2 regions of the Pelagibacterium nitratireducens genome follow, and region 2 is predicted to be linked to the other one. Evidence: predicted binding sites of a transcription regulator. Region 2 holds the regulator's gene; the other holds the start of a gene.

Region 1 (4,958 bases), 1.6 Mb from region 2:
CATTGGGGGCGGCTTTCAGACTGCCTGTTGTTGGCGGGCTATGGGGAGATCAGGTCTGCCGGACGGTGACTTCACCGCCCGACAAACGTTAGCCGATCAGCCGTAAGCGTGCATTTTCGAATGGGTAGCCTTCATCGTCAGTCGGGCGTCGAGAAAGTTCCTGAAAGCCTAGCGCACTATAGAAGTCCATCGCCTGCAGGTTACGAGTGTAGACTTCAAGGGAAAGCTCACCCTTCAAGCTCAGCGCGTGCGCGACGAGATGGCGTCCAATTCCCATCCCTTGCCGTTCCGGAGAAACAAACAATCCTCCGATAAACGTTTCCAGCAGGCTGATGAAGCCGGCGGGTTGATCGCTCAAAGTCGCAACCCATGTTTCAGCGCCTGGCAGATATCGCTCTTCAATAAGCGCCCGTTGATCCATCAACCGGCTCTCGCCGATAAAAGGATGAACAACAAGTGAGGCTTCGAGCCAGATGCGGGAAAGCTTATGGGTGTCCGACGCCTCGAAAGGCCGGATTACAACGTCCTGATTCTTCATGAGAACTCCGAAGAAAGCATATGCAAAGAGGTCCGGCGACCATTCGTTGGTGCCAGGCGATACCGCTGTTTGCGGCTACGATCACGAGCCTCTGCGCATAAATCTCCTTCTGCAGTTGGTCGGCTTTTAAGACGCCGAGGATAACCGGTCAATGTTAACAACGGGCTCGCAACTCGCCGATCCGCCCACAATCCACCCCACACAAAAAAGAGGCCGAACCCAAAGGTCCGGCCCCTTCACAATCTCTCTTAACCAGCAGGCTTATTCGACAGCGCCGATCGACCAGAAATTGGTCTCGCCCGAGCTGTCGTCCACACCGTCATTGTCGGTCACGACCCAGCCGATGCCGTCGGCATCGATGGCAAAGCCTTCGACCTTGTCGAGAACGTAGCCATTGAGGGCTTCAAGATCGGGGATGAAGTCGCGGACTTCTTCCTTGGTGACCACCGGTAACTCGCCGCCGATCTGAGCACCGACCAGTTCGGAAACCGGCACGCGGTAGAGCTTCTTGAGTTCGGCCTTTTCGGCGATCTGGTTGTCGCGCTCGACGATATAGGCGTAATCACCATGGATGGTGATTTCCGAAAGACCCACCCAGGCGCCTTCAGCCGGCGTTTCGAGCGGATAGTGCACGGCACCCCATTCGCCCGTGGAAGGGGTATAGGAAACCAGCTTGGTCATGCCCGCTTCGTCATCGCCCCATTCGCGCTGAATGGCGATCCAGAGCACCATGTCCTCGCCCGTACCCACCGAGCTCACACCTTCCGAACCGAAGCGGATTTCGTTGGCCAGCAGCGAGTCCGGGAACGACACTTCCTCAACGATCGCACCTTCTCCATCCACGTGATAGAGCATGTGCGCGATGTCGCGATCCGTCCGGCCTTCCGAGGCCAGCCAGAACCCGCCTTCGCCATCGAGCGTGATGCCTTCGAGATCGAGCGCTTCGGCCGCTTCACCGTCACGGGTGACCAGCATTGCCTCGGTGATCATGGCCGGCGTCTGCGTCGCATCGATCGTATAGATGGTCGGCATCATCGAGAGATAGCTGTCGTTGACCGCATAGAGCTTACCCGCTTCATCCGCATCGGCGACAAAGCCCGAAAGCGCCACCCAGCCGATCGGGGTGCCATCGTCGTTCATGGCCGACACGATCTGCGGATAGTCGGGCGCTTCGACGTCCTGGCGCTCGAAGATCATGACGTGCGAACCGGCAAGCCCGTCTTCACGCAGATCTTCTTCATTGGCCGTCGCGATGATGTTGCGCTCGGGGATCGCCACGGCGCTTTCCGGTCCCATGCCCGAGGGAATGGACTGGATATATTCGGGTTCACCATCGGTGGCGCGGTAGATGGCGATCAGCGAGGAGCGTTCCTGCATCACGAAGATAAGCGTGTCATCGCCGAAGCTCGCCACTTCCATGCCTTCGGGTTCGATGCCCTTGTTGTCCGAGCGCCCCTCGGGATAGTGCCCCAGGCTCGCGGTGATCATTTCCATCGCCGCGCCCGATTCATAGGCGACCGAACCGTCCTTGTTATAGATGGTAAAACCGCGCGACCCGCCATTGTAGTCGCCCTCGTTCGAGGCAACGAAATGGTCGGCGTCGATCCATTTGACGGCGTCCGGCTCGCGCAGGCGCGCATCCTGGCTCTCGGTGAACGAGAGCACGCCGTCGTCTTCGGTGTCGATGCCCGCCAGATCGGTCGAACCGGCCGAAAAATCACTGATGACTTCGCCCGAATTGCCATCCATGATAACGAAGTGGTTGTTCTCCTGCATGGAGACGACCAGTTCGTTGTTCTCGTTGAAATCGGTGAACTCGGGCTCGGGATCGCTCGGCGCGATGTCGGCCAGGCCGGTCACGTCGACTTCGATCATCGAGTCACAATCGAGCCCTTGGTCGCTGGTCGAAAACAGAGTCACGTTCCCGGCGGGAAGCTGCGGGATTTCCCCGTCGTTGAGGTCTTCGTCGCGCTCGTTCTCGATCGCCACGGCCAAAAGCGTGCCGTCTGGCGATTTGGCAACGGAGTCGGGCTGGCCCGAAACGTCGCAGGTCGCAACGATTTCCTTGCTGGCCATGTCGATGACGGCGACGTGGCCCGAAGGCGCCACGAAGCTCTCCGAAGTGTTGACGCCGGCAAAGGCGTAGTCGCCGATCACCACGACCGAAGTCGGCTCACCGTCCACTGTGACGTAGCCGGCAGCGGCCGGAGCGGCCGGGTCGGTGATGTCGACGAACCCGATGCCGCCACCGGGGCTGTCGGAATAGACAAGCGTCATGCCGTCTTCGGAGGCCGATATGATTTCCGAGGATGTCGCTTCGGCCTCTGGCGCATTGTCTGCGACCGGAAAGCTGGCGATGCGGTTGAAATATTGCGCCTGCGCTGGCATGGCCGCGCTGGCGAGCAGCCCGGCAGCAAGCGCCGCGAGCAAAGTCGATTTGGTCATTGCAATCCCCTTGTGCGTGAAATGATCACGCCGGGCGTCTTAGGCCGCCTCGACAACACTTCTGTGACAACGCCGAACTGGCCTGTGCATATACTTTTGCCGTCATCGGACCTATATATTGACCACTAGAACAAAATGAGATTCGAGCGCCGCCGGCAAAAGCGTACCCCGTTTTTCGGTTCGGCGGCGCGAGCAGGGAAAAAACGCAACCTATATGTCAGCCGCCCCGCCCCATCGCCCGCAAGGCCCCATCACCTCCCAGTTCGCCGCGCGTGAGCCCGCTTATCTTGCCGGGCTCAACGCCGAACAACGCGAGGCGGTACAAACAACCGAAGGCCCCCTGTTGGTCCTCGCCGGCGCCGGCACCGGCAAGACCCGCGTCCTGACCACCCGCATCGCCCATATCCTTGCCACGCGAAAAGCCCGTGGCAACCAGATCCTCGCCGTCACCTTCACCAACAAGGCCGCCCGCGAGATGAAGGAGCGCATCGGCAAGCTGGTCGGAGCCTCGGTCGAGGGCATGCCATGGCTTGGCACCTTCCACTCCATCGGCGCGCGGCTGATCCGTCGCCACGCCGAACTGGTCGGCCTGCGCCCCGATTTCACGATTCTGGACACCGACGACCAGATCCGTCTGATCAAGCAATTGCTCGCCGCCGAAAACATCGACGAGAAACGCTGGCCGGCCCGCCAGTTCGCGTCCATGATGGATGGCTGGAAAAATCGCGGCCTGCTGCCCAAGGACATCTCCCCGGCCGATGCCGGGTTCTTTGCCAATGGCAAGGGCCAGAAGATCTACAAGGACTATCAGGCCCGGCTCAAAACATTGAACGCCGCCGATTTCGGCGATCTCCTCCTCGAAGGCATACGCCTCTTCAAGGAAAACCCCGAAGTCCTCGCCCAGTATCACGACCGCTTCCGCTACATGCTGGTCGATGAATACCAGGATTCCAACACCGCCCAATATATGTGGCTGCGCCTCCTCGCCCAGTCCCGCGATGGCATCAACAGCTCCAACATTTGTGTGGTCGGCGATGACGACCAGTCGATCTATGGCTGGCGCGGCGCCGAGGTCGACAACATCCTGCGTTTCGAAAAGGACTTTCCCGGCGCCAGGATGATCAAGCTCGAGCGCAATTACCGCTCGACCTCCAACATCCTCTCCGCCGCCTCCCACCTGATCGCCAACAACGAATCCCGGCTGGGCAAGACACTCCAGACCGATGTTGGCGAAGAAGGTGAAAAACTCTCGGTAACTTCAGTCTGGGACTCAGAAGAAGAGGCCCGCCAGATCGGCGAGGAGATCGAACAGTTCCAGCGCCAGGGCGACCCGCTCGACGACATGGCCATCCTCGTGCGCGCCTCCTTCCAGATGCGCGAATTCGAAGAACGCTTCATCACCTTGGGCCTGAACTATCGCGTCATCGGCGGCCCGCGCTTTTACGAGCGCAAGGAAATCCGCGACGCGCTGGCCTATCTGCGCATCGTCGCCCAGCCCGCCGACGATCTTGCCCTCGAACGCATCGTCAACACCCCCAAGCGCGGCCTCGGCGACGCCACCCTGCAGATCGTCCACGACACCGCCCGCGCCGCCCAAATTCCCCTCCTCGCCGCCATTCGCGAGTTGACCGAAACCGAGGAATTAAAGCCCAAACAGCGCTCGACCTTCCGCGGGCTGGTCCGCCAGATCGACGATTGGGCCGACCGCTTGCGCACCATCCCCCATCACGAACTGGCCGAACAGATTCTCGATGAATCCGGCTACACCGCCATGTGGCAGAACGACAAATCCGCCGACGCCCCCGGACGGCTGGAAAACTTGAAAGAACTCATCCGCTCCATGGAAGAGTTCGAAAACCTCGGCGGTTTCCTCGAACACATCGCGCTGGTCATGGACCGCGATTCCGGCGAAGGCGGCGATGCGGTTTCGATCATGACCCTGCACTCGGCCAAGGGCCTCGAATTCAACACGGTC
Region 2 (4,958 bases):
GCTTAAACCAGACTCGTCAAGTCAAGTTTTCTGCGTGGTCGGGAGCGGTCCGAAAACTGAGATATTTGTGGCCGAAGAAATTTGCAACAGCGCCGACGCCGATTGCCGTGCCGTGTGCAACCGCTTCAGGCAGCAAGCGCCATCCGATGGCCGGGAGCAAATGATCGAGCAGGGCCAGGGAAACCGCCATGACGACAACGGCGCCGAGCGCATTGACGATGAGAAAGAGCGTGGCCTGCAGCGCCATGGACTGGCGGGAATTGGGAAACACATAGGCGCGGTAGAGCGTGAACCCGGCGCTCATGCCAATGAGATAGGCCACGAACACGGCGGCGGGAAACGGCAGCACGAGCGAGAGCGGGAAACGCACCAGCCAGTTGATCGCCGCTGCAAGACCGCCAAGCAGCAGGAAGCGCACGACCTGGGGCAGCTTGAGGAAGGCCTGCGGGCTCATATGCCGATCCAGGCGAGAAAGAAGCCGAGCGCCAGACCGGCGGCGAGCATGAGGCTTTTGGGGTCTTTCATGGCAAAGGCGACGGGATCGTCGTTGAGTTCGCCGCGAAAGCTGAGCATCCAGATGCGGCCGATCCACAGGAACAGGGCGGCGGGCATGAGCCAGAGCCAGATCGAATCCGAATAGAAATCGGCGGCCAGGGCATCCTGGGTGAGATAGAGCACAAGGATGAGAACCGAGCCGATGCCGCTGGCCACGCCCATGGCCATGATGAAGGGCGCATCGGTTGTGAAATATCCGCGCCCACTGATCCGGCCCGATCCGCCATTGTCGGTCATGCGCTGCACCTCGGTGTTGCGCTTGGCGAAGGAAAGCGAGGCAAACAGGAACATGGAAAAGACAAGCAGCCAGGGCGAGGCCATGACACCGACGGCGACAATGCCCAATACGAGTCGCAAGGTGAACAGCACGGCCAGCGTGAAGGCATCGAGGATCGGCTTGCGTTTGATCCCCAGGGAATAGGCGACGGTGAGGGTCAGATAGGCGGCAAGCGTTGCGACAACCAGGGGATTGACCAGCGCGCCGAGCGCGAAGGCGGCAATCATGGCGACGGGCATGGCGGCCACGGCATTGGCGATGGATATGCGACCGGCCGCGAGCGGACGGTTGCGCTTGGACCAATGGCGGCGGTCGTCGGCGATGTCCCAGAGGTCGTTGAGGAGATATGTCGAGGAGGCGAGGATGCCCAGGGCGAGAAATGCCATGCCCGCGCTGGTCCATGCTGCGAGGTCGAGCATATGGCCACCCAGCATGAGCGGCACGAACACCAAGGCGTTCTTGGCCCATTGATGCAGGCGCGCCTCCTTGATCCAATCCCTGAGCCGTGTGGGACGCTTTATGGTGTGCTCGATATCGGTCAGGCGGGCGGCCGCGCGCTCCACGCCACCGGCGGTTTCGACAAGAACGCCGGCTTTCGCGACTTTCCAGACGGCAAGGTCGGTCTTGCTGTCGCCGGCATAGACGAAGCCATCGGGAAACATTTCGGCCAGCTTTTGAGCCTTTGTGGCGCCCTTGAGATTGGTGATGCCATCGGATGCGATGGTCTTATCGATAAAGGGGAAGCGGTGAGCGATGCGTATGGCCAGCAGGCTGTCTGCCGCTGTGGCCAGAATGATTTGACGGCCTTTTGCCTTTTCGGCCTCGGCGTAGGCGACAAGCTCGGCGTTGAGCGGGATGTCGTCGACCTCGAGGGTCACCTGGCTGGCCAGTTGCTGCTTGAGATGCGCCTTGCCCTTGAGGAGCCAGAGCACGAGGGAAAACAGGCCGAACGGGTTCTGCTTGAGATAGGCGAAAACCGTCTCGTGCAGCAGATCGGTGCGGATCAGGGTGTCGTCGAGATCGAGAACGAGCGGGAGAAGGCCCGATCGGGGTTTCCGGTCGGCACGGGTCTGTTTGACCGCAACAGCTGATTTGGGCATCGCACCTGCTCACTTTGCAAATTTCGCCCCGTTATCGCGGGCGCGAAGCTGTGGTGCAAAGAAAACAGCAAATAAGCGTTAATCAGGCGCGACGCGCAAATCAGTCAAATGCACGACAAAATTTACGCTTTATCGATCTGGCTTAATATGGTGCCAACAGGATCGATAAAATCGTACCTGTTTATCAAGCCTCTAGTTCGCCACGAATTTTTCGTCGAAGGCATAGCCCGCGCCGCGGACGGTGCGGATGGGGTCCTTGACCCGCCCCCGATTGATGGCCTTGCGCAGCCGGCCGACATGGACGTCCACGGTGCGCTCGTCGACATAGACATCGGTGCCCCAGACGCCATCGAGCAATTGCTCACGCGAATAGACGCGGCCGGGATTGCCCATGAGGTATTCGAGCAGGCGGTACTCTGTGGGGCCGAGATGGACTTCCTTGCCCGAGCGGCGGACGCGATGGGTGGTGCGGTCGAGTTCGATGTCGCCCGCCTTGAGGATAGCAGCGATCAACTGCGGGTTCGACCGGCGCAAAAGGGCGTTGATGCGGGCCATCAGCTCGGGAAGCGAAAAGGGTTTGACGACATAATCGTCGGCCCCGGTCGCCAGACCGCGCACCCGCTCTTCTTCCTCGCCGCGTGCGGTGAGCATGATGATCGGGATGCGGGCGGTATCGGTGCGGGCGCGGATGCGGCGGCAGATCTCGATGCCCGAAGTGCCCGGCAGCATCCAGTCGAGCAGGATGATATCGGGCGTGTTTTCGGCGATGCGCAGCATGGCCTCTTCGGCATCTTCGGCGGTTGCGACGGAAAAATCTTCCGCCTCGAGATTGTATCGCAGAAGTTCGACGAGATCGGCCTCGTCTTCGACAACAAGAACCTGAGGGATCATTGACTAGCCCTTGATCTGCTCACGCTTGAAATCCTCGACGTCCGACGTCAGTGACTGGCCGGTCGCAAGGAAATAGGCCTGCTCTGCTATGTTGGTCGAGTGATCGCCCACCCGCTCAAGATTTTTGCCGCAGAACAGGAGGTGCGTACACATGGTGATATTACGCGGATCTTCCATCATGTAGGTGAGGAGTTCGCGGAACAGGGAAACATAGAGCGCATCGACGTCGGTATCGCGCTCGACCACATCGACCGCCATGTCCTTGTCGCGGGCGGCAAAGGCATCGAGGGCCAGCTTGACCTGGCGCTGGACGAGTTCGCCCATGTGGCGCAGTCCGTTCTTGAACTGGCTCGACATGCCGATGCCTTCGAACTGGGTGGAGCGACGGGCCGTCGACTTGGCCATGTCGCCGATGCGTTCGAGATCGTTGGCGACGTGAATGGAAGCGATGACAAGGCGCAGGTCCTGCGCCATGGGCTGGCGCCGGGCGATGATCGAGACCGCCATCTCGTCGATCTGGGCCTGCATGGCGTCGACCTTCTTGTCGGCGGCCACAGTGGCCAGCGCAAGGTCGGCATCGGAGCGGATCAGGGCGTCGGTGGCGTTGGAAATCGCCTTTTCGACAAACCCGCCCATTTCCGAGATCGAACGGGCCAACTCGATCAGTTCATCTTCGTAGGAGCTAACGATATGTTCGCTTGAATTGGGCATGACGTGGGTCTCCTACCCGATGCGGCCGGTGATGTAATCCTGGGTGCGCTTTTCCCTGGGATTGGTGAAGATGGATTCGGTCGGACCTTCCTCGATCAGCTTGCCCAGGTGGAAGAACGCGGTCTTTTGCGAGACGCGCGCGGCCTGCTGCATGGAGTGGGTGACGATAACAATGGTGTAATTGGCACGCAATTCGTCGATCAGCTCCTCGATGATCGCGGTTGCGATCGGATCGAGTGCCGAGCAGGGCTCGTCCATGAGGATGACTTCGGGACCGACCGCTATGGCGCGCGCGATGCACAGGCGCTGCTGCTGGCCACCCGACAGGCCGGTGCCGGGCGAATGCAGCCGGTCCTTGACCTCTTCGAACAGCCCCGCCTTTTGCAGCGAAGTCACGACGATTTCTTCAAGATCGGACTTGTTGCGGGCCAGTCCGTGGATCTTGGGGCCATAGGCAACGTTTTCAAATATCGATTTGGGGAACGGATTGGGCTTTTGGAACACCATACCGATCCGGGCGCGCAGTTCGACCACGTCGAGGCTGGCGTCGTAAAGATTGTCGCCGTCGAGAGCGACGGTGCCGGTGACCCGGCAGCCCTCGATGGTATCGTTCATACGATTGATGCAGCGCAGGAATGTGGATTTGCCGCACCCCGAAGGGCCGATAAAGGCGCTGACAGCCTTTTCGGGGATATCGATCGAAACGTCGAACAGCGCCTGTTTTTCATTGTAGAAGACCGAAACGTCTTCCGCCTTGAGGCGCGCGGGGTGCCCGGTATCGTCGGGCGTGCGGACTGTCTGGAAGCCGGCCTCGCCAGCTGTCGTGTTGCTCTGGTTCATCGGAGGCATTGCACTCCTGTCCATTGTGGTTCCGATTGTCATTTGCGGCGCTCCAATCGTGTGCGCAGGAAGATGGCGATGGCATTCAACAGGATCATCATGCCCAAAAGGACCATAATGGCAGCCGATGTCCGCGCCTCAAAGAAGTTCCGGTTTTCGTTGCCCTGCCAGAGATAGATCTGAACCGGCAGAGCCGTCGCCGAATCCAGCGGATTGGCGGGAATGTTGGCGATGAACGCGCTCATGCCGATCAGCAGCAGAGGTGCCGTCTCGCCAAGGGCCTGGGCTACACCGATGATGGTGGCGGTCAGAATGCCGGGGAACGTCAGCGGCAGAACATGGTGGAACACGGTCTGGTTGCGCGAGGCACCAAGCCCGAGCGCCGCCTGACGGAGCGAGGGCGAAACAGCGCGCAATGACGAGCGGGTCGCAATGATGATGGTGGGCAGGGTCATCAGGGTCAGCACAAGGCCGCCAACCAGCGGTGCCGAGCGCGGCAGGCCAAGATAGTTGATGAACACAGCCGCGCCGAGCAGACCGAAGACGATGGAGGGCACGGCCGCGAGATTGTTGATGTTGACTTC

Evidence for each region. The regulator PhoB, encoded in region 2, activates phosphate uptake and scavenging genes when phosphate is short. The targets are predictions, from matches to a motif close to TGTCATNNANCTGTCAT.
Region 1: a site for PhoB is predicted at 3,036-3,052, ahead of V6617_RS06990 (esterase-like activity of phytase family protein). Genes of this name have one in related genera too.

The regions. Positions count from the first base shown of each region.
Region 1 is NZ_CP146275.1:1,396,631-1,401,588, reverse strand. It holds gene V6617_RS06995 (GNAT family N-acetyltransferase) at 89-538, opposite strand; gene V6617_RS06990 (esterase-like activity of phytase family protein) at 800-2,983, opposite strand; gene V6617_RS06985 (ATP-dependent helicase) at 3,198-4,958, shown strand, end outside.
Region 2 is NZ_CP146275.1:3,040,796-3,045,753, forward strand. It holds gene V6617_RS15000 (GtrA family protein) at 17-454, opposite strand; gene V6617_RS15005 (UbiA family prenyltransferase) at 451-1,932, opposite strand; gene phoB (phosphate regulon transcriptional regulator PhoB) at 2,125-2,823, opposite strand; gene phoU (phosphate signaling complex protein PhoU) at 2,827-3,534, opposite strand; gene pstB (phosphate ABC transporter ATP-binding protein PstB) at 3,547-4,416, opposite strand; gene pstA (phosphate ABC transporter permease PstA) at 4,413-4,958, opposite strand, start outside.